Regions from separate parts of the Rhodoferax sp. AJA081-3 genome, predicted to be linked through region 1. Evidence: predicted binding sites of a transcription regulator. Region 1 holds the regulator's gene; each other region holds the start of a gene.
What was found. The regulator FNR, encoded in region 1, switches genes on or off when oxygen is low (the NO sensors DNR and NnrR bind a similar motif). The targets are predictions, from matches to a motif close to TTGATNNNNATCAA.
Positions count from the first base shown of each region.

Region 2: the regulator FNR is predicted to act here: its motif matches at 6,030-6,043, upstream of HZ993_RS13765 (DUF2892 domain-containing protein).
Region 3: the regulator FNR is predicted to act here: its motif matches at 3,339-3,352, upstream of HZ993_RS14735 (acetyl-CoA hydrolase/transferase C-terminal domain-containing protein).

Region 1 is NZ_CP059068.1:1,039,250-1,049,510, reverse strand. Features, by position in the region: gene ccoS (cbb3-type cytochrome oxidase assembly protein CcoS) at 1-53, shown strand, start outside; gene ccoN (cytochrome-c oxidase, cbb3-type subunit I) at 154-1,590, shown strand; gene ccoO (cytochrome-c oxidase, cbb3-type subunit II) at 1,619-2,245, shown strand; gene HZ993_RS04880 (CcoQ/FixQ family Cbb3-type cytochrome c oxidase assembly chaperone) at 2,263-2,406, shown strand; gene ccoP (cytochrome-c oxidase, cbb3-type subunit III) at 2,429-3,343, shown strand; gene ccoG (cytochrome c oxidase accessory protein CcoG) at 3,368-4,834, shown strand; gene HZ993_RS04865 (FixH family protein) at 4,858-5,130, shown strand; gene HZ993_RS04860 (hypothetical protein) at 5,137-5,373, shown strand; gene fnr (fumarate/nitrate reduction transcriptional regulator Fnr) at 5,370-6,155, opposite strand; gene hemN (oxygen-independent coproporphyrinogen III oxidase) at 6,274-7,668, shown strand; gene HZ993_RS04845 (sulfite exporter TauE/SafE family protein) at 7,678-8,367, shown strand; gene HZ993_RS04840 (wax ester/triacylglycerol synthase family O-acyltransferase) at 8,380-9,771, opposite strand; gene HZ993_RS04835 (winged helix-turn-helix domain-containing protein) at 10,020-10,261, shown strand, end outside.
Region 2 is NZ_CP059068.1:2,918,379-2,928,639, reverse strand. Features, by position in the region: gene HZ993_RS13795 (ABC transporter ATP-binding protein) at 1-53, opposite strand, end outside; gene HZ993_RS13790 (ABC transporter substrate-binding protein) at 50-1,066, opposite strand; gene HZ993_RS13785 (TauD/TfdA family dioxygenase) at 1,259-2,206, shown strand; gene HZ993_RS13780 (MFS transporter) at 2,206-3,408, shown strand; gene HZ993_RS13775 (O-acetylhomoserine aminocarboxypropyltransferase/cysteine synthase family protein) at 3,607-4,902, shown strand; gene HZ993_RS13770 (CysB family HTH-type transcriptional regulator) at 5,012-5,950, shown strand; gene HZ993_RS13765 (DUF2892 domain-containing protein) at 6,115-6,306, shown strand; gene HZ993_RS13760 (carboxymuconolactone decarboxylase family protein) at 6,303-6,650, shown strand; gene HZ993_RS13755 (alpha/beta hydrolase) at 6,750-7,310, shown strand; gene HZ993_RS13750 (MBL fold metallo-hydrolase) at 7,373-8,245, opposite strand; gene HZ993_RS13745 (helix-turn-helix transcriptional regulator) at 8,360-8,692, shown strand; gene HZ993_RS13740 (YeeE/YedE family protein) at 8,717-9,148, shown strand; gene HZ993_RS13735 (YeeE/YedE family protein) at 9,176-9,616, shown strand; gene HZ993_RS13730 (TIGR01244 family sulfur transferase) at 9,618-9,962, shown strand; gene HZ993_RS13725 (SulP family inorganic anion transporter) at 9,981-10,261, shown strand, end outside.
Region 3 is NZ_CP059068.1:3,128,979-3,139,239, forward strand. Features, by position in the region: gene HZ993_RS14725 (wax ester/triacylglycerol synthase family O-acyltransferase) at 1-1,192, opposite strand, end outside; gene HZ993_RS14730 (dehydrogenase) at 1,179-3,287, opposite strand; gene HZ993_RS14735 (acetyl-CoA hydrolase/transferase C-terminal domain-containing protein) at 3,388-5,502, shown strand; gene HZ993_RS14740 (hypothetical protein) at 5,601-6,167, shown strand; gene HZ993_RS14745 (bifunctional diguanylate cyclase/phosphodiesterase) at 6,180-8,318, opposite strand; gene HZ993_RS14750 (putative DNA-binding domain-containing protein) at 8,359-9,156, opposite strand; gene HZ993_RS14755 (DUF692 domain-containing protein) at 9,153-10,058, opposite strand; gene HZ993_RS14760 (DUF2282 domain-containing protein) at 10,093-10,261, opposite strand, start outside.

The sequences.
Region 1 (10,261 bases):
GGCAGTTTGAAGACATTGAGGCCGAAGGCGAACGTATTCTGAAAGATACCTGAATATTTTTAAGGTCTTTGGTGTGTGCTTGACCTGGGTCAAGGTCACCGAGCCCCTCACCAGCAAAAATCCTCCACAAGCTTCAACCCAAAAGAGAGAAACATGGCATTTGCAAATCAAAAAGCGACTGTTTACAACGATACGGTTGTGCGCCAGTTCGCCATCATGACGGTCGTCTGGGGCGTGGTGGGCATGCTGGTCGGTGTCATCATCGCCGCGCAGCTGACCTGGCCCGAACTCAACTTCGGCATATCCTGGCTCAGTTACGGCAGGCTCAGACCGCTGCACACCAACGCGGTGATTTTTGCGTTTGGGGGTTGCGGTTTGTTTGCCTCGGCTTATTACGTGGCGCAGCGGACCTGCCAGGTGCGGCTGTTTGGCGACAAACTGGCCGCATTTACGTTTTGGGGTTGGCAACTGGTGATTGTGGCGGCCGCCATTTCCCTGCCACTGGGCTACACCCAAGGCAAGGAATACGCCGAGCTGGAGTGGCCCATTGACATTCTGATCACCCTGGTCTGGGTGTCGTTTGCCATTGTGTTTTTTGGCACCATTGGCACACGCCGGGTTAAACACATCTACGTGGCCAACTGGTTCTTTGGTGCGTTTATTCTGGCCGTGGCCATCTTGCACTTGGTCAACAGTGCCGCCATTCCCGCGGACTGGATGAAAAGTTACTCGGCATATGCCGGTGTGCAAGACGCGATGGTGCAGTGGTGGTATGGCCACAATGCGGTGGGTTTCTTCCTGACTGCTGGTTTCCTGGGCATGATGTATTACTTCATCCCCAAGCAGGCTGAGCGTCCTGTCTATAGCTACCGCCTGTCCATCGTCCACTTCTGGGCGCTGATCTTCACCTACATGTGGGCCGGCCCCCACCACCTGCACTACACAGCGCTGCCGGACTGGACACAGTCGGTCGGTATGGTGTTCTCACTGATTCTGTTGGCGCCCAGTTGGGGCGGCATGATCAACGGCATCATGACCCTGTCGGGCGCCTGGCACAAACTGCGCGATGACCCCATCCTGCGTTTCCTGATTGTGTCCCTGTCCTTCTACGGCATGAGCACCTTTGAAGGCCCCATGATGTCCATCAAGACGGTGAACGCCCTGAGCCACTACACCGACTGGACCGTGGGCCACGTGCACTCGGGAGCCCTGGGTTGGGTGGGCTTGGTGACCATGGGCTCCATGTATTACCTGATCCCCAAACTCTTTGGCCAGAAGCAGATGTACAGCGTCAAGGCCATCGAGGTGCACTTCTGGACCGCCACCATCGGCATCGTGATCTACATCGCCGCCATGTGGATTGCCGGTGTGATGCAGGGCCTGATGTGGCGCGCCATCAATGCCGACGGCACGCTGACCTACACCTTTGTGGAGTCCGTCAAGGCGACCTACCCGTTTTATGTGCTGCGCTTGCTGGGTGGTCTGCTGTACCTGGGTGGCATGGTGATCATGCTGTGGAACACGCTGAAGACCGCCACCGCCGGACGTGCCGTGGATGTCAAGGTTCCCACCAGTGTGGCCTACGCCTGAGCGAATGCATTAGTGATTAGGAAAAACCATGGCTAACAACAACGAAAACTCTCCGTTCTCGCACGAAAAGATCGAGACCAACAACTTCCTGATGATTGTGCTGATCCTGCTGGTGCTGCTGGTGGGTGGTATGGTGGAAATTGTTCCGCTGTTCTTCCAGAAGTCCACCACCGAGCCGATCAAAGGCATACAGCCCTACACCGCCTTGCAACTGGCGGGGCGTGATGTCTACATCCGCGAGGGCTGCTACAACTGCCACTCGCAGATGATCCGCCCCTTCCGGTCCGAGACGCTGCGGTATGGCCACTACTCCGTGGCGGGCGAGTCGGTGTACGACCACCCGTTCCAGTGGGGCAGCAAGCGCACCGGGCCTGATCTGGCGCGCGTGGGCGGCAAGTACAGCGATGACTGGCACCGCACCCACCTGATCAGCCCGCGTGACTTGGTGCCCGAATCGAACATGCCGGCCTACCCCTGGCTGGAGAAAGCACCAGTCGATGCCGCCGGCATGGCCAGCCGCATGAAGGCCCTGCGCACGGTGGGTGTGCCCTACACCGACGCGCAGATTGCCAGCGCGGCAGACGATGTCAAGGGCAAAACCGAGCTGGACGCCACCATCGCCTATTTGCAGGTGCTGGGCCTGGCCCTGAAATAACAACCAAGGATTGGACTATGGAACTCGACATCAACACCCTGCGGTCCGCCGCCACCGTGGCCAGCTTTGTGACTTTCATTGGCATTGTGTGGTGGGCTTGGTCCAAGCGCCGCGCAGACGACTTTTCTGAAGCCGCAAAACTGCCGTTCGAGCAGGACTGAACCCAGCCAGAAGGATTAGAAAATGAGCGACTTTACAAGCGACTTCTGGTCGATTTATGTAGCCGGTATCACCGTGGTGAGCATACTGGCGTGCCTGCTGCTTCTGTGGTTCAGTGGCAAGGCACGTGCCATGACAGCCGATGACAACACCACCGGCCACGTGTGGGATGGCGATCTGCGTGAGATGAACAACCCGCTGCCACGCTGGTGGGCCTGGTTGTTTGTCATCACGATTGTGTTTGCCTTGGCCTACTTGGTCCTCTACCCCGGTTTGGGCAGCTACGCCGGCAAGCTGGGCTGGACGCAGGTGGGTGCGCTCCAAGCCGAGGTTGCCGCGGGTGAGCGTGAAACCGCTCCCCTGTACGCCAAGTTTGCTGCCATGACTCCGGAAGATATTGCACGGGACCCGCAGGCCCAGGCCATTGGCGAGCGCTTGTTCATGAACAACTGTTCGCAATGCCACGGTTCGGACGCCCGCGGTGCTAAAGGCATCCCCAATTTGACGGACGGCGATTGGCTATACGGTGGTGCGCCCGACAAGATCAAGGAGTCCATCACACTGGGCCGCGCTGGCAACATGCCCCCCATGGGTGCTGCCGTGGGCAATGGTGAAGACGTCAAGAATCTGGCCAACTATGTGTTGGGCCTGTCCAAAAGCCCCAACGATTCGGTGCGTGCCGCCCTGGGCAAAGAGAAGTTCATGGCCTGCGCAGCCTGTCACGGCATGGATGGCAAGGGCAACCAGGCCCTGGGCGCCCCCAACCTCACGGACGACATCTGGCTGCACGGCTTTGGCGAAAACGCTATCGCCGCAATGGTCAACAATGGCAAGGTCAACCAGATGCCGGCCCAGGCCGACCGCCTGAATGCCAGCCAGATCCAGGTATTGGCGTCGTATGTGTGGGGCCTGTCGAACAACAGCGCCAAACCCAAGTAAACACCCGCCAGAAAGACACAGGATTTGGACGATACCGCCGCCACGCCCCGCAAGGTCATCCACATTGCGGCGTCAAAGGACAAGAGCCCCATAGCTCCCCCAGCGGGAGCCGACGCGGAGATGGTGTCGCTGTACGAGGCGCACCAGAAGATCTACCCGCGCAGCGTCTCGGGTTTTTTCTCAAATTGGCGCTGGGGCATGGTGTTTCTGACCCAACTGGTGTTTTACGGCTTGCCCTGGCTGGAGTGGGGCCAGCGCCAGGCCGTGCTGTTTGACCTGGGCGCGCGGCGGTTTTACATCTTTGGCCTGGTGTTGTACCCGCAGGACTTTATTTACCTGACGGGACTTCTGGTCATCTCGGCGTTTTCATTGTTTCTGTTCACGGCGGTGGCAGGGCGTTTGTGGTGTGGTTATGCCTGCCCCCAGACGGTCTATACCGAGATGTTTCTGTGGCTGGAGAAAAAGACCGAGGGTGACCGATCTGCCCGTATGCGGCGGGATAGTGGCCCGCGCAATGCGGATTGGTTGCTGCGTAAATCGGCCAAGCATTTTCTGTGGCTTGTATTGGCGGCATGGACTGGTTTTACCTTTGTGGGTTATTTCACCCCCATACACGAGCTGGCAGGTGCGTTTGTTCAGCTGAAGATGGGCACCTGGGAAGTGTTCTGGTCTATCTTTTATGCATTTGCCACGTATGGCAACGCGGGCTTCATGCGTGAACAGGTGTGTCTGCACATGTGCCCCTATGCGCGCTTCCAGAGCGCCATGTTTGACAAGGACACGCTGATCGTCACCTACGACGAAGAGCGTGGGGAGCCGCGTGGTGCCCGATCGCGCAAGGCTGACCCCTTGACCCTGAATCTGGGCGCCTGTGTCAACTGCAGCCTGTGTGTGCAGGTGTGTCCCACCGGCATCGACATACGTGACGGGCTGCAGTACGAATGTATTGGCTGTGGTGCCTGTGCCGATGTGTGCGACGGTGTTATGGACAAGATGGGGTACGCGCCAGGCCTCATCAAGTACTCCACCCAAAACGCCGTCAACCAGCACTGGACCAAGGCCCAGACCCTGCGCCATGTGTTGCGCCCCCGCGTGCTGATTTATTCGGCCATTTTGGGCACGGTTGTGCTGGCCATGGTGGTGAGCCTTGCCATGCGCACCCCGTTCAAGGTGGATGTGGTGCGTGACCGTGGCATGCTGGCCCGCATGGTGGAGGCCGGCCGTATTGAGAACGTGTACCGGCTGCAGATCATGAACGCCACCGAGGCCGCACAAGACTTCAGCATCGGGGTTGAGGGATTGCCTGGGCTGGTGGTGGTGTCCGACAAGGATGTCAGCATCGACTCCACCCAGGCCCGCTGGGTCGCCGTACGCTTGCAACTGCCACCCGATGCTGCGGCCCCGGGCTCGCATACCATCCATTTTGTGATAACCGGCCCTGCGTCCTTGGGCCGTGTGGTCGAGAAGTCCGTTTTTATTGTTCCCCGTTAATGTTTAACCCTGCAGGAGGCTCTATGCAGCACACCAATATGACCCCCGCCACCGAGTCGCGCCCCTGGTGGCGTTACGGCCATGTGTGGTTGGTGATTGCAGGACCGGTTCTGGTGGTGGTGGCTTCGTTTATCACAGCCTATCTGGCCATCGTGGGCCAGGACCCGGTGGTGGACGAAGACTATTACCGCAAGGGCCTGGCCATCAACAAGACGCTGAGTGACAACCCGGCCAGCCTGGCGCCCGCCAAAGAGGCCCGCAACCATGCCGCTACCGGTGTGAAGGCACCCCAGTAAACCGCCATGTTGCAGCAACGCCTGATGTGGGTTGTGTGGCCCGCCTTTTTGATGGCCGGTGTGCTAGAGGTGCTGGTTTTTGCCATGGTAGACCCGCAAGACATCCATTGGTTTGGTGCCCCACTGGAGTGGTCACGCCAGGCGATTTACACCGCCGCTTTTTTTGTGTTCTGGGCCATCACCGCGGTGTCAGGCGGACTGACGGTGCTGCTGGCCATGTCGTCGCCCGAGGTGAACGATTAGCAGTCGGCCCGGGCGCTCACGATATTGCGCAGTGCATCACCATTGATGATGCGGATCTGGCGCTGCTTCACTTCGATGATGCCGTCTTCAACAAACTTGGAGAAGGTGCGGCTGACGGTTTCGAGCTTCAGGCCCATATAACTGCCGATTTCTTCGCGTGTCATACGCAGCACCAGCTCGGACTGTGAAAACCCCCGCGCATGCAGCCGCTGCATCAGGTTGAGCAGGAAGGCGGCTAGGCGTTCTTCGGCCCGCATGCTGCCCAACAGCAGCATGACGCCGTTCTCACGGACGATTTCACGGCTCATGATCTTGTGCACATGGTGCTGCAGCGCATTCACCTCGCGTGAGAGTTCTTCTATGCGGTCAAAGGGCATGACGCAGACCTCGGCGTCTTCCAGCGCGACCGAATCACAGGTATGCACATCGTTGACGATACCGTCCAGGCCAATCACTTCACCGGCCATCTGAAAGCCCGTCACCTGGTCGCGGCCGTCTTCGGTGGTGACACAGGTTTTGAAAAAGCCGGTGCGAATGGCATACAGGCTGGTGAACTTTTCGCCATTGCGAAACAGCGTACCTCCACGTTTGACCTTGCGCCGGCTGGCCACCACTTCGTCGATGCGGTCCAGCTCGGACTGGCTTAGCCCCATGGGCATGCACAACTCACGCAAATTGCAGTTGGAGCATGCAATTTTGATGGAATGTGCCGCTATTCCGATGGTCGGTTTGGCTTTCGTATCGGTGCGGCTCGGTGTCGATGGCGGGGTGTGGTCAAGCATGGGGTGCAAAGAGGTGCGGATTCGGTCCAGTTTACTCACATTCGAAGTCTTTGATGCAAATCAAGCTGTCACAGGCGATTTTCCCGCACAGTGCGGGCCATATGTTCAGGAGTTTTGTATGACGTTCGCCGCTGAAACCGTATCAGACGAGATGCTGAAAAGGTTTGACGTGCCCGGCCCACGTTACACCTCGTACCCCACGGCTGACCGTTTTGTGGAGGCCTTTGGGGCTGAAGACTATGGGCGGGCCTTGGACCAGCGGCGCAGCGGGGTGGTAGCGCGGCCCATGCCCTTGTCGGTTTATGTGCACATCCCGTTTTGTGAGTCCCTGTGTTACTACTGTGCCTGCAACAAGATCATCACCAAGCACCACGACCGTGCCGCGCCCTACCTGCGGTATTTGAGCCGCGAGGTAGACCTGCACACCGAGCGCCTGGGCGTGGGGCAGACCATCAGCCAATTGCACCTGGGCGGGGGGAGCCCCACGTTTCTGAACGACGCCGAGCTGGGCGAGTTGATGGCCATGCTGCGCCGCAGCTTTACCCTGGCACCTGGGGGCGAGTACTCCATAGAGGTAGACCCCCGCACGGTGGACGCAGCCCGCCTCGATACCCTGGCCGCGCTGGGCTTTAACCGGCTCAGTTTTGGTGTGCAGGACTTTGACCCCGCGGTGCAAAAAGCCGTGCACCGGGTGCAACCGGCGGAGCAGGTGTTTGCGCTGGTAGAGGCCGCACGGGCGCGGGGGTTTGAGTCCATCAATGTGGACCTGATCTACGGCCTGCCGCGCCAAAGCCCCGAGTCGTTTGACCGCACCCTGGCCCAGGTCAACGCCCTGCGCCCGGACCGCATTGCGCTGTACGCCTATGCCCACCTGCCCGAGCGTTTCAAGCCGCAGCGGCGTATTGCGATTGTGGAGTTGCCCAGCGGCGGTGCCAAAGTGTCCATGTTGTCGCGTTCGCTGGAGGCCTTTCGCAAGGCCGGTTATGTGTATGTGGGCATGGACCACTTTGCCTTGCCGGACGATGCCCTGGCCGTGGCCAAGCGCCAGGGGCGGCTGCACCGCAACTTCCAGGGTTACAGCACCCAGCCCGATTGCGACCTGATCGGCCTGGGCGTGTCGGCCATTGGCCGCATAGGCGCCACCTACAGCCAAAACGCCAAGACCATGGAGGAGTATTGCGATTTTCTGGACCAGGGACGTTTCCCCGTGGTACGTGGCCTGGCGCTGACACGTGATGACCTGGTGCGCCGCTGCGTCATCATGGCCCTGATGTGCCAGGGGCAACTGGATTTTGATGCCGTTGAAGCGGCCCACTTGCTGGATTTTCGGAGCTACTTCGCCAAGGAGCTGGAAGAGTTGAAGCCGCTGGCAGACCAGGGGCTGGTCCAAATCGATGCGTCCGGCATCGAGGTGACGCCACAGGGATGGTTTTTTGTGCGTGCCGTGGCCATGGTGTTTGACCGATACTTGCAGTCGGACCGTACGCGGGCCCGCTTTTCAAAAATCATCTAACAGCACTGCATGCAATCATCCCTGGCGCTCACCGCCTTGCTGATGGGCCTGGTGGGCGGCCCGCATTGCGTCGCCATGTGTGGCGCCGCCTGCGCGGGCATTGGCCAGGCGGCCGGCCCGCGCAAGCAATCGGCACTATTGCTCTTCCAGGTGGGGCGCATAGCAGGTTATTCGGTACTGGGTGGTCTGGCGGCTGCGTCGTTACAAGGCCTGGGCTGGTTGGCCGTGCAGTCTGCCGCGCTGCGCCCAGTGTGGTCGCTGTTCCATGTGGCGGCTTTTGTGCTGGGTATGGTGCTGCTGGTGCAGGCGCGCCAGCCGGTGTGGCTGGAGCAGGGGGCACGCAAGGTCTGGGCACGCGCACGGTCTTTTGCCGGCACGGGTGGCGCGGGTGCGCCCCTACTGCTGGGTAGCCTGTGGGCGCTGTTGCCCTGCGGTTTGCTGTATTCGGCGGTGATGGTCGCAGCGCTGGCGGGTAGCGTGGCGGGCGGAGCCATGGTCATGGCGCTGTTTGCGCTGGGTACCAGCGTCACCCTGTTTTTGGGGCCCGTGCTCTGGCTGCGCCTGCGTGGCTCGCCCGCACACCCTGGCAGCGGGCAGTGGGGTGTGCGCCTGGCAGGCGTGGCGCTGGCAGCCAGTTCGGGCTGGGCCTTATGGATGGCCCTGGCGCATAACACCGCGCCATGGTGTGTGGTGCCGTAGCCCCAGCGTGCTCTACATGTGCGCGTCGCGCACCGAGGCTTCCAGCTCACCAAAGGCCTCTTCCACATACACACCCAGGCGCTCCAGGTTGGGTAGTTCGTCTGTCGCAATCAGGCCAAAGAACAGATCACCCGCATAACTGAACAGCGTGATGTTCAGCAGATTGCTGGGTGGCAGCGTGCTGATGGGGTGCATCTCTTCCATGCGGGCACCCTTGATGTACAGGTGTTCCTTGGGGCCGGGCACGTTGGACACCAGCGTGTTGCCCATGGGTGGCATCTTGTTGCTGAGCTTGAGTGTCTCGGCAATCTGGGCCACCAGGCCGGTGATGATGGTGTAGGACTCAATGGCCTCTGGCGCCACGCTGTCGACCATGGTGCGCACATTGCGCAGGCTGTAGCCAATGTTGCGCAGGCGCACATAGGGGTCGTCTGTGGGGGGAGACAGCTCCACCTGGATGATGCCGATCTTGTTGCCCGCCGTTTTCTCGCCCTCTTTGCGCAGGTTGACGGGCATCTGGATCGTGATGGGGCGGCGCAACTCCACACCCTGGTCTTGCAGGTAGCGGCGCAGCGCGCCGTCCAGGCAGGTCAGCGCAATGTGGTTGAGGGTAGAGCGGGTGCGGGTGCGGATGGCGTTGACCCGCTCCATGGACACACCGGCGGTGGCGAACTGGCGGCCGGATGTGACCTGGCCCGTCAATGGCGTTTTGGCGCTGGAGACAAAGGGCAGGGCGATGGCGTTTTTGGTCAACTTCACACTTTCCAGCAGCAGCATGGCGGCCAGGCGACCAATGCCCAGGAAGCGCCGGGTGTTGCCGGTCACCTCTTTCCAGGTCATCTGCAACAGCTCCTGCTTGGCCCGGGCGCTGCGGCTGCCGCCGTGGCCGCCGTGTTTTTGCGTCCATACCGGGACCTGGTCCATGTCGGTGGGGGAGGTGGAATAACACTCGGCCGTCCAGCGCGCCATGGTCACACCATCGGCATAGGCGTGGTGCATCTTCTGGTACAGCGCAAACTTGCCGTCTGGCAGGCCGTCAATCACATGCACCTCCCACAGCGGGCGGCTGCGGTCCAACATGGGAGTGTGCAGCTGGGACACAAAGGCGTACAGCGCGGCACGGTCGTTGGCGCCCTTGGGCATGGTGTGGAAGAACACGTGTTGCGACATGTCCAGCTTCTCGATCGGCTGCCAGTAGGGCCAGGAGCCCATCGTGAACTGGATCACCCGGTTGAACGGCGGCTTGACATCACTGGCGGCCAGGTATTCCTTGAACAGGTTTTTGGCAAACGCGGGCGTGGACTTGGGTGGGCGTTTGAAGATCAGCAAACCGGCTACGTGTTTGGGGCTGGCCTCGGTCTCTGCGATGAAAAAACCAAGGTCGAGTAGGGACAGTTTGCTCATGTTTTATGTTCTTTGCTAGGGCCGTTGTGCTTAATTCTTTGGCAAGAACAGGTTAAGGCCTGGGTGCCTGTGCGCACTGTAGGCGATGCGCTGGCTTCGGTCAATTTGGCGGTGCGATATTAGTGAGGGGTCCCGGTCGAAGGGTTGCCGACCAACCTTTCTGGAGCTTGGGCCATAAAGACCTTACTACTGTGCCTCTGCTAGACTGCGATTGCACTGAATACGGTGCTAAAGGGATGAGAACTCCAATGGCAATTGCGCCCGCGACCGCTACAGGCCATATAGCAGTCCTCGACGATGAGGCCGACATTACGCTGCTGCTGGCCAACTACCTGAAACCCCACGGCTATCGGGTTACCCAACTGCACAATGGCCGCGCGCTGATGGACCTTATGCGCTCGGATCCACCTATCTTGGTGCTCCTGGACCTGGGTTTGCCTGGCGAGGACGGTTTTTCCATCGCGCGCCAGTTGCGCGAGCATTGGCGCTG
Region 2 (10,261 bases), 1.9 Mb from region 1:
CGCACCGTGAACTCCTTGCGCACATGCTCAAAGCGTATCTTGGCGGCGCTCATTTGGCAGCTACCTTGGCGCCAGTGGCATAAGGGTTGAGGGCGTTGGTGTACAGATCGGCCGGTTTGATCTGCCCTGGCTTGACGATCTGCTCCTTCACCAGCCAGTCGATCCAGACCTGCAGGTCCTTGTCCAGCACCACCCCACCGGTGGAGGGAATGCCTGTGCTCTTCCAGTACTGGATGGCATCGGCACTCTCTGCGCGGCCACGGGCCTTGATGATGGATTCAAACGTGCTGCGGACCTGGGGTGCCGGTGTGGTGCGCGCCCATTCAATGGCCCGTGCAATGGCGCTGACCAGGTGTTTGGATGCCTTGGGATTTTGTTCGATGAACTTGTTGCGCAGCACATAAGAGCCTGCGGTGAAGTTGCCAAACAGGTCCCGGTCGGTAAACAGGGGGCGAATGCCACCACGCTCCAACGCCTTGTCCCGCAGGATTCCGCCCAGCGTGCTGACCTCCACCTGGTTCTGGCGCAAGGCCTGCTCACCTGTTACCGGTGGGGTGATGACAAAGGTAACCTGTTTGGCCTCTTCGTCGTTGACCTGGTTGCGCTCCAGGTACTCCCGCACGATGAAGTCATGGTGGGCACCCAATGTGTTCATCGCTACTTTTTTACCCAACAGGTCGCGGGCTGTTTTGATGGGGCTGTCGTTCTTGACGTAGTAGCCGCTCCAGGTGTTGTCGTCTACCCCGTAGTAGCCAATCACAGCCTTCACCGGTGCCTTCTTGGCAATCAGCTTGACCAGTGCGCCATTGAAGGCACCACCGATGTCCGTGTCGTTGCTGACGACGGCCTGCACATCTTGCGGGCCGCTGATGGTGTTGCCCACCCACTTGGGTTTGAGCGGAGCCAGGTAGCCCAAATGGTCGGCCAGCTCGATCCACACCACGGTGCCTACGCTGCCCTGGTAACGGATGTCGGTCACCTCCAGCGGCTCTTGCGCCAGCGCAGAGGCTGCAAAGCCCAGTGCCACCGCGGTGGCCGTTGTCAATCGTTTGAAAAGTTGTCGCATGCAAAGTCCTTATGGGTTGGTTATGGAGTGCAGCGTAAGGACAGCACGCCAGGACGACAACGAAGAAAAACGCGCTTGTATATGCGGATATGCGCAGCGTATGTCGACATGCGTATTGCGCGCTTCGCAAACGGCGCGGCGCTTCTTACGATGAACAGGCCTTCTACTTTCATCAACGCAAAGGAAACCCGCATGTCCGCTGTTCTGAATCCTCCCCGTACCGAAGCCGTTCCCGCACTCGATGTCCGCCCCCTGGCCGGCCGCATTGGCGCCGTCATCCACGGCGTACGCCTGTCGGGCCAGTTGGCCCCTGAAACCTTTGCCGCCATCCACGCGGCGCTGCTCCAGCACAAGGTGCTGTTCTTCCGCGGCCAGCAGCACCTGGACGATGCGGCCCACCAGGCCTTTGCAGGGCGTTGGGGCTATGTGGTGCCGCATCCCACCGTGCCTTCGCGCAACGGCACCGACATCCTGGAGCTGGACTCGCAACACGGCGGGCGGGCCAACTCCTGGCACACCGATGTGACCTTTGATGCGGATTACCCCAAGGTGTCTGTACTGCGTGCCTTGACGATTCCCGACCACGGTGGTGACACGGTGTGGGCCAACACGGCTGCGGCCTACAACGAACTTCCCGCGGAACTACGCGCCCTGGCCGACACCCTGTGGGCGGTGCACGGCAACGACTACGACTATGCGGCCACACGCGTGGAGTCGGCAGACGACCATGGCGCCAAACACTACCGCGAGGTGTTCACCTCGCGCCTGATCGAGGCCCAGCACCCGTTGGTGCGTGTGCACCCCGAGACCGGTGAGCGCACGCTGGTGGCTGGGCATTTCCTGAAACGGTTTGTGGGCTACAACACCCACGACTCGCAGCACCTGTTCGAGATCTTCCAGCACCACATCACGCGGCTGGAGAACACGGTGCGCTGGCACTGGGCCGAAGGCGATGTGGCCATCTGGGACAACCGTGCCACTCAGCACTACGCCATCAACGACTATGGCGACCAGCACCGTGTGGTGCGCCGGGTGACGGTGCGGGGTGAGGTACCGGTCTCGGTGCAGGGCCAGCGCAGTTTTGCGGTGGACAAGCCAACGGCCAAACTCACGGTGCAACCTGCGGCGCAGGCCGCCTGATGCGCGGGTTCCTGCAACAACACCAGTTTTTGCTGCGTTTCGCGCTGTTGTCCTCTTTCATGGGCATCAGCGTGGGCCTGGCCAAGTTCACCACCACCCTGTACGCGCTGCACCTGGGCGCGCAGGGCTGGTGGTTGGCAGCGATTGCCGGGGCGCAGTCGGTGGGCATTTTGTTCATGAGCCTGCCGGTGGGCTTCTGGGTGGAGCGTATTGGCCCCGCCCGGCTGTTTGTGCTGGGCAGCCTGGTCATGGGGGCGGTGTACGCCGCCATACCCCTGCTGCCGCAGATGCTGTTTCTGGTGGTGCTGACCGCACTCATCAGTTTTGTGATGCCGCTGCGTTTTGTGTCGCTCAACACGGTCTTCATGGCGGCGCTGGAGCGCATAGGCCACGCGCGCGCCGGCTGGCAGCGCGGCGCCCACATGGCCGGCATGTTGCTGGTGGGGCCCTTGCTGGCGGCTGCGGTGGTGGCGTGGCTGGGTTACGCGGGCAGCTACTGGCTGGTTGCCGCAATGTTTGTCGCGGCAGCACCACTGTCGGCGTCGGTGCTGAACCAGCACCAGCACCAGCACCAGCAAGCGCCGCCACGTGCCGGTGCGGTGCGCCCGCCCATGCGGCAGGCCGTGCAGTTGTTGTGGCGCGAGCCCGACATACGGGCTCTGGCCATGCAGGAGTGCGCCATCCAGGCCATCCACATGTACTACGCCTTCTATATGGTGGTGATCGCCGTGCAGGAGCTGGGCCTGCCCGCGCTGGGCGCCGGCACGTTGGTGGCGGTGCAGGGCAGTGCCTTTGTGGGCACGCTGATTTTTCTTGGGCCACTGATGGTCTGGCTGGGGCCGCTGCGTACGGTGTTGTGGGCGGTGGGCGCGGTGATTGCGGCCGCACTGTTGTTGGCCTGGGCCAGCACCACGGCCTGGCTGTGGGTGGGTGGTGCCGTGCTGGGCGCTGGCCTGGGGCTGCTGCAAACCCACACCCTGACCCAGTTTGCCCACGTGGGCGCCCGCATGGGGCGGGGCCGCGTGTCGGGCCTGAGCGCGCTGGCCGGTCCCTGCGGCGGGTTTATCGGTGGGCTGCTGGGGGGCACGCTGGGCACCGTGGTGGGTCTGCAGGCGGTGTTCCTGCTGTTCGTGCCGGTGTTTGGCTGGCTGGGCTGGCGCGCTTTGCACGAGCGTGCGCGTCCAACGATCATTTCGATCTAAGGAATCAACTTTTTATTCGTTTGAGTTTTGATGAGCCGCCATTAGAGTTGCAGGGCAACAGCGGCTTGTATGCAGCTCCACACCGCATTTCACGGCATGTCTTTAAGCCAAAAGTGCCGCTAGCCCCCGTGAAATATGCTCAAGTCGCTATAAAAAGCATAGTAATTCAAACCACCATCAGCCAACAGGAGAGGCCCCATGTCCGACCACTGGAAATTCGAAACCCAATCCGTCCACGCCGGTTACAGCCCAGACCCGACCACCAAGGCGGTGGCCGTGCCCATCTACCAGACGGCCGCCTACGCCTTTGACAGTGCCCAGCACGGTGCCGATCTGTTCGACCTGAAGGTGCCGGGCAACATCTACACCCGCATCATGAACCCCACGCAAGACGTGCTGGAGAAGCGCGTCGCAGCGCTGGAGGGTGGCCTGGCCGCGCTGGCCTTGGCATCCGGCCAGGCGGCGGTGACCTATGCCATCCAGACCATTGCCGAGGCGGGTGACAACATCGTCAGCAGCACCGCGCTGTATGGCGGCACCTACAACCTGTTTGCCCACACGCTGCCGCAGTTCGGCATCACCACACGTTTTGCCGACCACCAGAACCCCGACAGCTTTGCACCGCTGATCGACGACCGCACCAAGGCCATCTTTGTCGAATCGTTGGGCAACCCGCAGGGCAATGTGACCGATATCCGCCGCATTGCCGACATCGCACACGCGCACGGCATTCCGCTCATCGTGGACAACACAGTCGCCACGCCTTACCTGCTGCGCCCCATCGAACACGGCGCTGACATCGTGGTGCACTCGCTGACCAAATACCTGGGCGGCCACGGCACGACCATCGGCGGCGCGATTGTCGACAGCGGAAAATTTCCGTGGGCCGACCACAAGGCGCGCTTCAAGCGCCTGAACGAGCCCGACCCCAGCTACCACGGCGTGGTCTACACCGAAGCGCTGGGCCCCGCCGCCTACATTGGCCGCGCCCGCGTGGTGCCGCTGCGCAATACGGGGGCGGCCATCTCGCCGTTCAACGCCTTCTTGATCCTGCAGGGCATTGAGACGCTGGCGCTGCGCCTGGAGCGCATCACCGACAACGCGCTCAAGGTCGCGCAGTTTCTGCAAAAACACAGCAAGGTGGCGTGGGTCAACTACGCTGCCTTGCCCGACCACCCGGACCATGGCTTGGCCAAGAAATACTTGGGCGGCAGGGCCTCTGGTCTGCTGACCTTTGGCGTCAAGGCTGCGTCCGGCCAGGGTCGCGAAGCCGGTGCCCGTTTTCTGGATGCGCTGCAGCTCTTCACCCGCCTGGTGAACATTGGTGATGCCAAATCGCTGGCTACCCACCCGGCCTCCACCACACACCGCCAGCTGTCGCCCGAAGAACTGGCCAAGGCCGGTGTGCCCGAAGATGCGGTGCGGCTGTCGGTCGGTATCGAACACATCGATGACCTGCTGGCCGACCTGGAGCAGGCACTGGCTGCGGTTTAATGTTGCCCCCACGTTCGCCCACTGCGTGTGGCTCTCTGCCCCCCGAGGGGGCTCGCGCGCCTCGGGGCGGCCCTGCGGCGCTCGTTATGTTGCCCTTCCATTTGCTCTTATGAATTTCCAACAACTGCGATCGGTTCGCGAGGCCGTGCGCTGCGGCTACAACCTGACGGAAGTGGCCAGCATGCTGCACACCTCACAACCCGGTGTGAGCCGCCAGATCCGCGAGCTGGAAGAAGAGCTGGGTGTGGACATCTTTGGCCGCGCGGGCAAACGGCTCACGGGGCTGACCCCACCGGGCCGGGACCTGTTGCCCATTGTGGAGCGCTTGCTGCTGGACGCCGAAAACCTCAAACGTGCGGGCCAGGAATACAGCGCGCAGATGGAGGGGCAACTCTCCGTGGCGGCCACCCATTCGCAGGCGCGTTACGCACTGCCGCATGTGGTGAAAGATTTCCGCGACAAGTTCCCCAAGGTCACGCTGCACCTGCACCAGGGCTCGCCCAAGCAGGTGGCGGCCATGCTGGTGTCGGGTGAGGCCGATATAGGTGTGGCCACCGAGGCCCTGGCCGATTACCCGCAACTGGTCACCTTGCCCTGCTACCACTGGACGCACAGCATCATCGTGCCGCCGGGCCACCCGTTGCTGGGGCAGGCTGGGCCGGTCACGCTGCAGCAGCTGGCGCGTTACCCCATCATCACCTACCAGGCGGGTTACACCGGGCGCTCACACATTGACGACGCCTTTGCCGCGGCCCAGCTGCAGCCCGATGTGGTGCTGACCGCCATGGACGCCGATGTCATCAAGACCTATGTGGAGCTGGGCATGGGCGTGGGCATCGTGGCCTCGGTGGCGTTGGATACTGAGCGCGACCGCAACCTGCACATCCTGGACGCCGGCCATCTGTTTCAGGTGAACGTGACCCGCCTGGGGCTGCGCCGTGGCGCCTGGCTGCGGGGCTATGCGTACAGCTTCATTGAAACCTTTGTGCCCACGCTGACCCGGCCCGTGGTGGCGCAGGCGTTGGCCCCGCTGACAACACCAGCATGACATGCATGCTGCAGCGATCTGTGCTGACCGTAGATGGCTCTTGCACCGTTTGTGTTCGTGGAATCAGTCTAGGCCGACCTTGACCTAGATCATCCCGTCCGAGGCGCTCCAGGCCTACCATTTCTCCAAGGCGTCCCTGTGGATCGCCATTTGGAGGAATCCGTATGAAAACCAATGTAGGCGGGTTGGACCGCATCGCGCGTGTTGTGGCGGGTCTGGTGTTGATAGGGCTGGCGGCCACCGGCACGGTGGGCGTTTGGGGTTGGCTGGGCATCGTGCCATTGGCAACCGCAGCCATTGGCTGGTGCCCTGCATACACCCTCTTGGGCATCAACTCTTGCTCCACCAAACCATGAGCAACTTTGACCACACGGGGTTGATCCAGAACATCAACGAGGGCCTGCTGCCCCTGAAAAAAGCGCAGCCCGAAGCCCTGCAGGCCTTTGGCCAACTGGCGCGTGCGGCCATGGCGGAGGGTGCTATCAGCGCCAAACACAAGGAGCTGATGGCGCTGGCCATTGGCATCACCCAGCACTGCTCGGGTTGTATTGGCTTCCATGTCAAAGCCCTGCACAAGCTGCAATGCACGCGCGCCGAGCTGGACGAAATGTTGAGCGTCTGTGTCTACATGGGTGGTGGCCCGGCCCTGATGTATGCGGCAGAAACCGTCAAGGCCTGGGACGCGATGGCGCCGCATTAACCCCGTTTTCGGCATAAACAAACAACAAAGTATTCGTTGGAGATTTGAGCCGCAGTGCACAGAATCGGGCCCTTGGATTTACCTGGGCTCGTTTTTTGTATGCACACCTTGATCATCATTCCCGGCTGGCGCGACTCCGGCCCCGGCCACTGGCAAAGCCTGTGGGCCGAACAGATACCGGGTGCCGTGCGTGTGCAGCAAGACGACTGGATCACGCCGTCGCGCCAGGCCTGGATCACGTCCATCACCCAGACCATACTGTCCCAGCCCGGCCCGGTGGTGGTTGCTGCCCACAGCCTGGGCTGTATTGCCACCACCCATTTACCGCCACAAGCTGCAGCCCGCATACAGGGCGCTTTGTTGGTGGCCCCTGCCGACCCCGAACGGCGTGGTGTCTTGGCCGACTTTGCACCCGTGCCCTACCAGGCCTTGCCTTACCGCAGCATTCTGGTGGCCAGTAACAACGACCCCTATTGCCCGGTGCGCACCGCAGGCGCTTATGCGCGGGCCTGGGGCAGCGAGTTTGTGCGCCTGCAGAACGCGGGGCATATCAATGTGGAGGCTGGCTTTGGCCCCTGGCCGCTGGGGATGGCTTTGCTGCATTCCTTGATGGATGCGCCGGTTCACACCAGCCCTGTATCCGTTTCGGCAGAGCTATAAAGTTAATAGCATTACCCTGAGCATTCTCGGGGGCTAGAGGCCTATTTGGCTTGTAATGTTGGCTACAGCACGTTGAGGGGTATCTTCAGATAGGCCCGTCCGTTGGGTTCTGCCGGTGGCATGGCCCCCCCGCGGATGTTGATCTGCACCGAAGGCAGTATCAGGTTGGGCATGGCCAGGCCGGCGTCGCGTTTGCTGCGCATGGCCACAAACGCCTCCTCGGTCACGCCGTCACGAATATGGATATTGCTGGCGCGTTGTTCGGCCACGGTGGTCTCCCAAGCGGGCGCGCGGTCATCGGGCGGGTAGTCATGGCACATGTAGAGGCGGGTGTCGCCGGGCAGGGCCATCAGCCTGCGCACACTCTGGTACAGGTCGTGGGCATTGCCACCGGGGAAATCGCAACGCGCGGTACCCACGTCGGGCATGAACAGGGTGTCGCCGACAAACACGGATTCGCCCACCTGGTAGGCCATACAGGCCGGGGTGTGGCCGGGCACGGGCAGGGCCTGGGCCGACAGGTCGCCAATGGCGAAGGTCTCATTGGGTTGGAACAGGTGGTCAAACTGGCTGCCGTCGGGGTGGAACTCGGGCTCCAGGTTGAAGATGCCTTTGAACACGTTTTGCACATCGGTGATGGCAGCGCCAATCGCAATCTTGCCACCCAGCTGTTTGCGCAGGTAATGGGCCGCGGACAGGTGGTCGGCGTGGGCGTGGGTTTCCAGAATCCACTGCACGGTCAGCACCTTTTCTTTGACAAAGGCCATCAGGGCGTCGGCGGATGTGGTGCTGGTGCGGCCAGACTTGCTGTCGTAGTCCAGCACGGAGTCAACGATGGCGCAGTGGCCGCCGTCGTGGTCGTACACCACATAACTCACGGTCCAGGTGGCGGGGTCGAAAAAGGCTTTCACGTGGGCTTGCTGGGGGGCGGTCATGGGTAGCTCCTATAAAAAAGCAGGTTTATTTAATTAAGATGCAGATAGTTTATTGACAGATAGATTGTTTGTCAATAGAATATCAACATCGAAAACGAACCGGAGCCGCTGACCATGCTTGCCGAACCGACAGTCTCAACCCCCGCGCCCCTTGATCTGGAGGTGCTGCGCCAATCTGCCAACGCAGCCTGCCGCCTGATGAAGACCCTGTCCAACCCCGACCGCCTGCTGTTGTTGTGCCAGCTCAGCCAGGGCGAGATGAATGTGGGGGAGCTCGAAGCCCTAGTGGGTATTGCCCAGCCCACACTCTCGCAACAGCTGGGCGTGCTGCGCGACGAAGGTCTGGTGAGCACCCGCCGCGAAGGCAAAAACATCTACTACTGCATCAACAGCACCCAGGCCACGGCGGTCATGGGTGTTTTGTACACGCAGTTCTGCAAATCCTGAAACACATACACGAGGAGTAAAACCATGACGATTGACTGGAACCATTTCACACCCTGGGCCTCGCTGGCTGGCGGCATTTTGCTGGGCCTGGCCTCGGCCATTTTTATCCTGGTAAATGGCCGCATCCTGGGCATCAGCGGCATTGTGGGCGGCCTGCTACGGCCCAAGGCGGGTGACGCAGGCTGGCGCATCAGCTTTGTGCTGGGCATGTTGGCGGCACCGCTGCTGTATGTGCTGGTGGCCGGCCCGGTGCCCGCCACGATTGACGCCGGCTGGGGCACCGTGGTGCTGGCCGGCCTGATGGTGGGCGTGGGCACCCGCTACGGCTCGGGCTGCACCAGCGGCCACGGCGTTTGCGGACTCTCGCGCCTCTCGCCACGTTCCCTGGCTGCCACGCTGGCCTTTATGGGCGCGGGGTTTGCCATGGTTTTTGTGATGCGCCACATCCTGGCCTGAACGTTTTATTACTTAAGGAATATTGCTATGCAACACCGTATTGCCGAATTTTTTGTGGGCCTGCTGTTTGGTGTGGGCCTGATCGTGGCTGGCATGACCGACCCCAGCAAGGTGCTGGGCTTTCTGGACCTGGCTGGCAACTGGGACCCTTCCCTGGCCTTTGTCATGGGCGGCGGCATTTTGGTCGGCTTGGGCGCCTTTGCCACGGCCAAAAAACGCACCACCACTTTTTTTGGCGGGGCAATGCACCTGCCCACCTCGACCGACATCGACAAGCGCCTGATTGGTGGCGGCTTGTTGTTTGGCGCAGGTTGGGGCTTGGCGGGCTTTTGCCCTGGCCCTGCCATCGTGTCTCTGGGCGCGGGCCAGCCCAAGGCGGCTGCATTTGTGGCCGCCATGCTGGTGGGTATGGCGGTGTTTGAAACCATCGAGCGTATACAAGCGCGTAAATCGGCAGGAGCCCACTGATATGGCCATCACCCCACACACACTTGCACCCGGCTTTGCCGTGGCCGCCCAGTTGTCGGCCCAGCAGATGGCCGATGTGGCGGCCCTGGGCTTCAAGACCGTGGTCAACAACCGTCCCGACGGTGAAGGCGGAGCCGACCAGCCCCTGAGCCAGGCCGTTGCAGCCGCGGCCCAGGCCAACGGCCTGCATTACGTCTATCTGCCCGTGGTGGGTGGCGCCATCACACCCGCGCAAGCACAGGCACTGCGCGATCTGCTGCAGACGGCACCCCAACCGGTGCTGGCGTTTTGCCGATCCGGTGCGCGCTCGGCACAGCTCTACACACTGGCCCAGGCAGACTGCTAAAACACACCAAGGCATGCCATGACCACACCCAGCTTCTCGCCCGCGTCTGCCTTGCCCCAGTGGCTGCGCCACTACCAAAAGGCGTGGCTGGCCGGTGACATAACCGCAGGGCTGATCGTCACGGTCATGCTGATTCCGCAAAGCCTGGCCTATGCGCTGTTGGCCGGCTTGCCGCCCGAAGTGGGGCTGTATGCCAGCATCCTGCCCATCGTGGCCTACGCCCTGCTGGGCTCCAGCATGACACTGGCCGTGGGGCCGGTGGCGGTGGCGTCGTTGATGACGGCCAGTGCGCTGGCCCC
Region 3 (10,261 bases), 2.1 Mb from region 1:
CCACGGCCAGCAGCCCAAATGCCATCAGCGGCTGCAGGCTGCCTTTGAGGTCTGCCATGCGGCGGTGCACCTCGCGCACCCGGGCCACGGGGCTGCGGATACCAATGGGCAACAGCAGCGGCGCCAGGCCAAACTGGTTGCCCAACTGGTAGGCCTGCTCGATCGGGCGCAGGTTGACCGGCACCATGGCCCGGATCTCCAAGCCGTGGATATCGTCACCACTGTCGTGCAAATAGTGGCCGATGGCTCCTGCCACACAGCCCAGCAGCACGTCGTTGACTGAGCAGTCCATATGTTTGCTCAAGGCCTTCACCCGTGCCAGCGGCAGGGGCTGGCACCAGGCCACACGTTTCACACCACTGGGTGTTCCCTTGAGGCGGGTATGTGAATCGTCGGGCATCAACGCCATGGCCGCGGCATCACTCACCCCGTGCAGCACCCATTTGGTGGAGGCCCAGACGTTGCGCAAGCCATGCTCCAGCGTGCGGCGCGGGGCATGGGCAAAGGCCCACGATGTTTTGGCCCCCAGGCTGGCCGCACCCCAGGCCAATGTGGAGGCCCGCCCTGCGGGAGCAAAGACCCAGGTGTCCAGCAAGGCCTCGGCCCGGTCCAACAAACCGTGGCCGTGGGAGCGGCGGGGGCTTCGTGGTGGCAACACACCGCCATCCACCAGCGACTGCATCACCGCCACCAGGGCCACACCATCGGCAATGCAGTGGTGGATGCGCACAATCAGCGCGGAGCCTCCGGCATACCGCTCCACCAGGTGGAACTGCCACAGCGGCCGCCGGGCATCGAGCGGTTGCACCGCCAGTGCGGCCACCCGGTCCTGCAGCAAGGCCTGCTGTTGGCCGGCGCGGGCCCGCGGCAGGCTCTCGGAAACAATGTGGTGGTCCAGCGCAAAGTTGCTATCGGGCTCCCAGCGCACACCACCATCTGGCCCGTGCTGGGCGCACTGTATAAAACGCGGATAGCGCAGCAGGGTGTCCTGCACGCGGGCACACAGCGCGTCGCGGTGGATGCCGGGCTTGAGCACCCACACGCCCACAATCACCATGCGGTTGACGGCACTGTCCATGCGCAGCCAGGCCGTGTCCACCGCGCCCATGGGCACCACACGCTGCTCAGGCACCATGGCCAGTGCTTGTTCCCAATCCGCTACCGGATGGGCTACCCGTTTAACGCGTGCCATGTTGTGCCCCCTTGGTCTTGCGTGGCGCCTTGGGTGCGCTGGCCTTGCGGGATAGCTTGGGTAGGCCGCCCTTGCGGGCCGCGAGCGCCAGTTTGCGCACCTGGGCAATGTCAGCATCCGAGAACACGCCGTTGACGCCCGACACTGCCGCCAGTTGCATACCGTGTTTGAGCCCCAGGCGGTAGATCTCGCGCACCCGCTCCCATTCAATCTCGCGGCCCACGGTGAAGTTTTCAAACCGCCCGTCCAGCGCCAACACAATGGTTTCTGCCAGGCAAGCATAGGCCACGTTGGGCGGCAAACCGATGTTTTTCATCTGCACCTCACCCGGCAACCGGATTTCGCCTGACTCCACCACCAGCACATCGGGGCGCTTGGCCACCTCGGTGGGCGGCAGATCCAGCGGGCGGGCCACATCGGTGATCACACAGCCGGGTTTGACCCGCATGATGTCCAACACCTTTTTGCCAGCGCCCGAGGTGGCCGTCACGATCATGTCCATGTCGGCAATGTGTGTGTCAGCCCGGGCACTGAGGAACAGGCGGGCATCGGGTGTCTCGCGCAGGATCGATTCCTTCAAGACCAACAGCTTGGCTGGCTCCGGCGAGACCATGTAAACCTCATGGGCCGTGGTGGCCAGCAAGCGGGCGCACACCGAACCGATGGCCCCCGTGGCACCCACCACCATGGCCTTGAAGGCGGCCTTTTTCCCCTTGGCCGGTGCCTTCACCAGCCCCAGCCTGCGCATGGCATCGTGCGCCGCCCACAGTGCGCCCGAGGCGCTGTAGCTATTGCCGGTCGTAATGGGTAAGGGTGCCCGCTTGGCTACCGTCACACCGGCGTCGCCCACCACCTTGGTAAAGGCACCCAGGCCCATGATCTGTGCGCCCAGTCCGCGGGCCAGCTCGGCAGCGGCCAGCAGCCGGCGGTAGGTGAATTCGGGGTCGTGCGCCATGATCTCCTTGGGCGTACCGCCCACCGAGATCAACCAGCCCTCGGCCTGTGCACCCGTGGGTGAACGTATGCCCGTGACCTTGGAGTACACAAACGGTGGCGCATAGGCCATGGCCTTTTCCAGCGTGTCCATCACCACCGGGGGCGACACATGGGACAACAACTCGATCGGCTTGACCTTCTTGAAATACTCCTGTGACAGCGGGTGGATCACAAACGCAAAGCGGTTCATCCGCGTGGGACCGTTGGGGTAGAGGATGCGCGGCTCCAGGCCCTCCTGCGTCAGCATGCCCAGGTAGTCATCGGTGTCCAGGTCATCGCCATCACGGCCGGTGGCCGCTATCAGCATGGCATCCAGCGTGGCAGGGCTCAGCACATGGCCGGCTATGGCGGGGGCTGCATCCACAATGGTGTGCACACCCAGCGCACCCCATTTGGCGGCACGTTCCGCATTCACCCCCACACTCACCACCACCTTGCCCGCCAGTGCCCGGGCAGTGAGGCCGTCCACCTCGTGGGGCATGGCCACCAGCACGGTCGATTCTTGCAAGGCAGACTGCAGCACAAAATCGGCCCACTGCTGCACCGGTGTGTTGTCGGTCACCACATCGGGTACCCAGCCGGACACCAGGTGGGCGCCCCGTGTGTACAGCTCCAGGTCGTGCACACTTTGCAATATCTTGGGCACACCGTGCTGCACCACCGGGTCGGCAAACTGCAGGTTGTGCGTGTATTCGGCCAGGCACAGGGCCAGGCGGTACTGCTCCTTGCCGGACCAGAACAACACCCGCGCGTTGCTGAAAAACTGAGGCAAAGTGGTCTGCACATGGCGCACCGCCCACTCTTGCAGAATGTCCTGCAGGCGTGCACCGGTGGTCACTGGTATACGTGTGACCGCGCGTTTGAGTGCCACGCTATCGGGCTCGGCATACTGCTTGCCGGCCACGCTGTAGTGATCCCTAGCCACACCCAGGCCCAGCACATCGGCGCGCGACTCCCATTGGCGCAGCAGGGTCACCGCCTTGCTGGCGCTACCGTCGGTACCCAGCCGGCGCACCTGCATGGGCTGGCCCATGAAGTCGGTGTGTAGGTCAAAGTTGTTGTGGGACGCACCCAGGCTGATACTGACAATGTGTTTCATCGTGGCTCCTGACCGATGCTTCGGTTGTACCGCCAAGCACCGTACCGCTGTTTGAGCCACATCAAGGCAAACCCAATGGAATGGGCGCAGAGTACGGTCCATGACACACACCATCACCTCCCTCGCCGCCGCCGTGGACCACGTGCTGGACACCATCCAGGGCCCCATCGTGCTGGGCATACCCCTGGGTGTGGGTAAGCCCAACCCTTTTGTCAATGCGCTGTACCGCCGCATCAAGGACAGCGCCACGCGGGAGCTGACCATCATCACCGCGCTGTCACTGGAAAAGCCGGTGGGTCACAGCGACCTGGAGCGCCACTTCCTGGAGCCGTTGGTGGAGCGGGTGTTTGCCGACTACCCCGACCTGGACTATGTGAAAGACTCCCGTTCGGGCCACCTGCCACCCAACATCCACGTACGCGAGTTTTTCCTGAAGACCGGCGACTACCTGGGCAATGACCTCGCGCAGCAAAGCTACATCTCCACCAACTACACATTTGTCGCACGCGACATGGCGGTGCAGGGCATCAACCTGCTGGCACAGGCGGTGGCCAGCCGGCACGACGCCGGCACCCTGCGCCTGAGCCTCTCCAGCAACCCCGATGTGACCCGTGAAGTGGTGGAGCGCCTGCGCTTATCCGGCGGGCAGCTGTTGACGGTGGGTGTGGTCAACCAGGCCATGCCGTTCATGCCCAATGGCGCCGAAGTGGCCGGTGATTACTTTGACGTCCTGGTGACCGACCCCGCCGCCACCCATGCGGTGTTTGCGCCACCCAATGCCAAGGTCAGCCCCGCCGACTACGCCATTGGTTTGCATGCGGCCAGCCTGGTGCGCGACGGTGGCACGCTGCAGATCGGCATTGGTTCGCTAGGCGACGCCATAGGCCAGGCCCTGATCGTGCGAGACCGCCATGGCGAGGCCTTTCGCAGCATGCTGGAATCACTGTGCCCCAATGGCACCAGTGGGCGCGAACTCGGGCGCTTTGACCAAGGCCTCTACGGCTGCTCCGAGATGTTTGTCAACGCCTTCCTGAAACTGATGGAGGCCGGCATCATCCGCCGCGAGGTGTTTGCCGATGCCGTGCTGCAGCAGTGCATCAACAACGGCACGGTGGCGGTGGACACCGTCACCCTGGACAGCCTGCACGCCCTGCTGGCGGTCGGACGTATCCACCGCAAGCTCACGGCCCTGGACCTGCAGTTTCTGCAGACATTTGGCTTGCTCAAGGCGGGCGTGGCGTTGCTGGACAACACCCTAACTCTGGATGGCATCAGTTGCACCAACGACTTGCACGACCCCGCCAGTGCGGAGGCCATCACCGAACACATGCTGGGCGCACGTCTGCAAGGCGGCATCTGCATGACGGGCGGGTTCTTCCTGGGGCCCAACGACTTCTACCAGCGCCTGCGCGCCAGCCCACCGCATGCACTGGCAAAGATCGACATGACCCGCATCGACTTCATCAACCAGCTGTATGGCGACGATGCACTCAAGCGCGCCCAGCGGGTCAAGGCCAGTTTTATCAACACCACCATGATGGTGACGCTGCTGGGCGCGGCAGTGAGCGACGCACTGGACACCGGCCAGGTGGTCAGCGGCGTGGGCGGGCAGTACAACTTTGTCGCCATGTCCCACGCCCTGCCCGATGCCCGCCTGATGATGATGCTACGTGCCACGCACCAGACCAAAAACGGCACGGTGAGCAGCATCGTGTGGAACTACGGCCACACCACCATTCCGCGGCATCTGCGCGATGTGGTCATCACCGAATACGGCGTGGCCGAGCTGCGTGGCCAGTCCGACAGCGAGGTGGTCAAACGCCTGATCGCCGTTGCCGACTCCCGCTTCCAGGACGAGCTGGTCGAACAGGCCAAGGCCAACGGCAAGTTGGAGGCCAGCTACACCGTGCCCGAGTGTTACCGCCAAAACCTGCCCGAGGCGCTGGAGCACACCCTGCACCCCTGGCTAACCGCTGGCATGTTGCCCGACTACCCGTTTGGCACCGACCTGACCGACGACGAGTTACGCATGGTCCGCGCCATGCAAAAGATCAAACATGCCAGCCAGCACCCCACCGAACTGCTGACCATGGCTGTCAAGAGCCTGTGGGAAGGCCGCGAGGCGCCGCCTGCCTACCTGGAGCGCCTGGGGCTGACGGAGGCGCACAGCTTCAAGGATTTGTTGATACGAAGGCTGTTCAGTGGCAATGTTTGAGGGGCATCGAGTTATCCGATGCTGGCATCGAAGAAAAATCCATTGGCTTTGGAGTGGGTCGCTCTATAGGATTGCGCCCACAGACGACCAGCCGAACTATGACCTCCAAGCTTGCCCCCAAAACGGTTCTGCGCAACTACTTCCATGCCAAGGACGAGAACCGTCCGCATTTGATGCGTGAGGCTTTCAGCGAAACGGCCGTGCTTCGGATGCAGGTGCAGACCGAAAACATAACCTTCCCCGCCGTGTCACACGGTCTTGAGGCCATCACCGACGTGCTGGTACGCCAGTTCGGCACGCGTTACGAGAACGTCTATTCTTTCTATCTGAAGCGACCCTACACCCATGCGCCGAAGTTTTCCTGCCATTGGCTTGTGGGCATGTCCGAAAAGAAGAGTGGAAACGTCCGCGTCGGATGTGGCCGCTACGACTGGAGTTTTGGTCACAACCCGCGCGGCCTGGCAACCCAACTGGGCATCTCCATCGCCGTCATGCAGGTTCTTCCGCCACAGCAGTTCAAACCTGTTTTTGACTGGCTGGCCACGCTGAGCTACCCCTGGACATCGGCCAGCAAACTTGCAACCCATGCCCCGGATATTGAATTGCTGTTACCCGTTCTGCAATACCTGCAAGTCGGTGAGGTGCCTCTACCAGCGCCCCAATGAAGCGGTAAATGCTCAGCCTGTATGCGCAGGCAGCGCATCAAACCAGGCCTGCAACTTCTCCCCATACAGCGGCCGGCTGGCCAGGTAGCCTTGCATCACATCCACGCCCAAGCGCGTAATCGTCTCGCGCTCGGCCTCGGTCTCCACACCTTCGGCGGTCACCATCAGGTCCAGCCCATGGCCCATCTCCGTCATGGCGCGCACCAGCTTTTGGGTGCCGGGGGACTGGTCCAGCTTGTCGATAAAACTACGGTCTATTTTTAGTTCACTGACCGGCAGTTTTTGCAAGTAGGCCAGTGAGGAATACCCGGTGCCAAAGTCGTCGATCGACAACGGTGTGCCGATCTCGCGCAGTGTATGCAACAGGGCCACACTGTGCGTGGGGTCGTCCATCAGGCCGCTCTCGGTGATCTCCAGGCGCAGGCGTTTGGCGGGCACACCACTGGCCTCGACCATCCGGGCCACACGCTCGGCGAAACCCTTGTGTTGCAGGTCGCGCGTGCTCACGTTAACGGCGATGCTGAGTTCAGGGTGGGTGGGTGCCCATGCGGCCAAGGTGCGCAGGGCCTGCTCCAGCATCCAGTTTGTGACCATCGTGATGTAGCCGGCCTGTTCGGCAAAGGGCACAAACTCGGCCGGTGACACAAATCCGCGCGTGGGGTGCTGCCAGCGCACCAGGGCTTCGGTGCCCACCGCGTGGCCGGTAAGCAGTGAAAACTTGGGTTGCAGCCACATTTGCAATTGCGAGGTGGCCACGGCCTGGCGCAGATCCGACAGCAGACTGAGGTGGCCCAGGCGTGCGGCCTCTTGCGCAGCGCTGTGCCAGGCAAAACCCATGGCCGCGCGTTTGGCGCTGTGCAGGGCGACTTCGGCATTGCGCAGCAACGTGTCCACCGGCAGTGCCTTGGCGCCGGCCTGCGACAGGTCACCCGAATCGGCCAGGCCATAGTTCAGGCTCAAATCCACACTGTGGCCACTGCAATGCACGGGTGCACCCATGGCCATTTCAATACGTTCGCGCAGGGCCTCGACCGCGGCGCGGTGGGGTGCACAAAAGGCGGCGGCAAAGGTTCCACCCGACAGGCGGGCGACCACCGGGCTGGGGCCAATCAGTCCATCCGCTGCAGCCTGTTGCAGGGCCAGGCTGGCTCGCTCGGCGGTTTGCACAATCAGCGTGTCGCCGGTGGTGTAGCCCAGGGTTTCGTTGATGGCCTTGAGGCGGGCCAGGTCCATCAGGGCCAGGCAGTTGGGCGCAGCGCCCGCATCCGCCGCGGGTTTGAGCAGGGCTGTGCGGTTGGGCAAACCGGTCAGCGGGTCATGGAAGGCCAGGTGCACGATGTCGCGCTCGCGCTGGGCCACGGCTTCGGTCATGGTGTTCAGCGCCTGGCCCACGCGGTCCACCTCCTGGGTGCGGGTGGTGGGCACCGGGCTGGTGTAGTCACCATTGGTGATGCGTTTGGCCGCGCGCTCCAGCGTGGCCAGCGGGCCGACCACGCTGCGGGTGGTGCGCACGCCCAGCCACACGGCCAGAACCACCGCCAATACAGACAGGCCCGCCACCCAGAGGGCCACGCGGTCGAACAGCATTTGGGCGTCTTCCAGCCGCGTTTCTATGCGCTGGCGCTCACGCGACAGCAGGGCGTTGGATTCCACCAGCATGGACTTGAGCGCCGGGTTGACCCGCTCGTCCAGCAGGTGCAGGGCGCCGTCGCGGTTGCCGGCCTCGATTTCATCGGCGGTGGCAATAAAAGCCTCGGCGTAGGCCGCACGCCACTGCACCAGGCGCTGCAGGTTTTGCGCCTGGTCGTCGTCATGCATATCACTGGCCAGCGACTCCACAATGCCGTCGATGCGCCGGTTGCGTTCGTCCACATCGGCATACTCCTTGACCCGGCTTTCCAGCGGTGCATTGATCAGGCGGATCAGCGCATTGCCCACCCCCTCGGTCTGCAAGCTCAGGGCCTGCACCCGCAGCAGGCGCTGCATGTCGCCGGTGGCAAAACGCTGGGTCACACCGGTGATGTTGTGGATCTGGAAAATGGCCTGGGCCAGGGCGACCAGCATCAAGGCCACCAGCACACCAAAACCCAGGGCCAGACGCCAGCCTATGCGCCGCGGCCACCAGGCCTGCCAGCCACGGGTTTCAGTCACAGGCGCAAATGAGGGGTCAGCGTGTTGTGGTGCCATAGGCTCAAGTCTGCGCCACTGGACCGGCGGTGTCTACTGCAACAACACCCAGCACCAGGCCGCTTGGTACGGCCAGCGGCAGCCACTGGCCAAAGTCCAGTGTGGGTGCGGCGTCCAGCGCCGCTGCCAACGATCCACCGTTCAACAGCACCTGCAAAGCGTCCACTTCGCCCGCCAGTGCCAGGCGCACACGTGGGCGCAGCCCGGCACGCCAGACCACGGTGTCTTGCGCCTCCCCACGGCGCAGTTGGGCACCAGCCTCTTGCAACGATGGGCTGCCCTCCAGGTGTGCACCAACTATGCTGGCCACCGGCCAGGTGCTGCGCAGCACCGCGCAGCCCGGGGCCAGGCGCAGCTGCAATTGCTCGGGCGCCTGAGTGGTCAGCAGGGCCAGTGTTGCCAGGTCCGCTTCGGCGTCGGCCACGCCGGCGCACTGGTGCAGGGCCCATTCGACCCGGGCCACATCGGCCAGGTAGGGTTCGTCCTGCAACTGGGCGCTGTTCTCCAGAAACCCGGACAGCCCCATGCCCCACTGGGCGATGTCGCCCTGTGCTGGCGGCTGGGCATGCCACAGGGCATGGGCCAAATCGGTAAAACTCTCGTCACCCACCAGTTGCGCCACGACAGGGTAGGCAGACTGCAGTGCACTGGCTGCCAGGGCGTGGCCATTGGCCTTATAGGCTTTTAGGCCTCTAGCCCCCGTATCCATTGACTCATTAGCTACTATTTTCATAGCGTTTGCAGCAGGCCATGCGAACAGGGCATCCAGCAGAATCTGCTGCTGTTGGGCCAGACGGCTCATGCGCAGGCTCCCAGGGCGTGGGTGCGGGCACGTCCGGCTTCGTCCAGCAGCACGTCCAGCGCAGGCACATCGGTGTCCCATTCGATGAGCGTGGGCACGGGGCCAAAGCGGGTGATAGCGTGGCGGTACAGGTCCCACACGGCGTCGCAGACGCGGCTGCCGTGGTCGTCGATCACGATGTCGCCGTGTGCATCGTTCACATGGCAGTGGCCCGCCAGATGGATCTCCCCCACAACATCGGCGGGGATGGCGTCCAGCCAGCTGCGGCAGCTGTGTATCGCATCGACCGTTTCGCCAAAACGCGTACGGGCGTTCAGGGCATTGACATAAATATTGTTGACGTCCACCAGCAGCTGGCAGCCGGTGCGCCTTGCCAGGGTGGTCAGGAATTCGGTCTCGGCCCAGACGCGTTCGGCATCGGGCACGTTCCAGCGCAGGTAGGCCGACAGGTTTTCCACCATGAACACACGCTGCAAACGGTCTTGCACCTGGTCTACATGGGTGCACAACACATCCAGGGCTTCGGTGGTGAAGGGAATGGGCAACAGGTCGGCCGCATGCACGACCTGGCCCTGAAAATTACCCCGCGCAAAACACGCATGGTCACTCACCCGCACCGGGTCTATGCGCTGCACCAGGCGCGCCAGCTGGTCCAGGTGCCAGGCATCCAGCCCCACGGCAGAGCCCAGTGACAGCCCCACACCGTGCAGGCTGATCGGGTAATAGGCCCGGCCCTGCTCCAATACGGCCAGGGCGGCGCCCCCAGGGGCGAAAAAATTCTCGGAATGCACTTCCAGAAAAGCCAGCGCGGGCTGGCGTTCCAGAAGCTCGGCGTAATGGGGGTGCCGCCAGCCTATGCCCACGTTGTCCGCGCCTGCCACGCCGCCCACAGGGCTGCGCATGGCGGGTGTCGCGGGACGGGGCATGTGCTTACCCTTACTTCTTGGTCGCGGCCTTGGCTTCGTCTTGGGAGAGGCCCTTCATGCCTTTGCAAGTGCCTTTGGCCACGTATTTCCACTCGGACTTGTCCATGTCCACCTTGGACTGGCCCGCACAGGAGTGGCTGCCGCTGATGCTGGCGCAATCGTTTTGGCCGGCTTTGGCA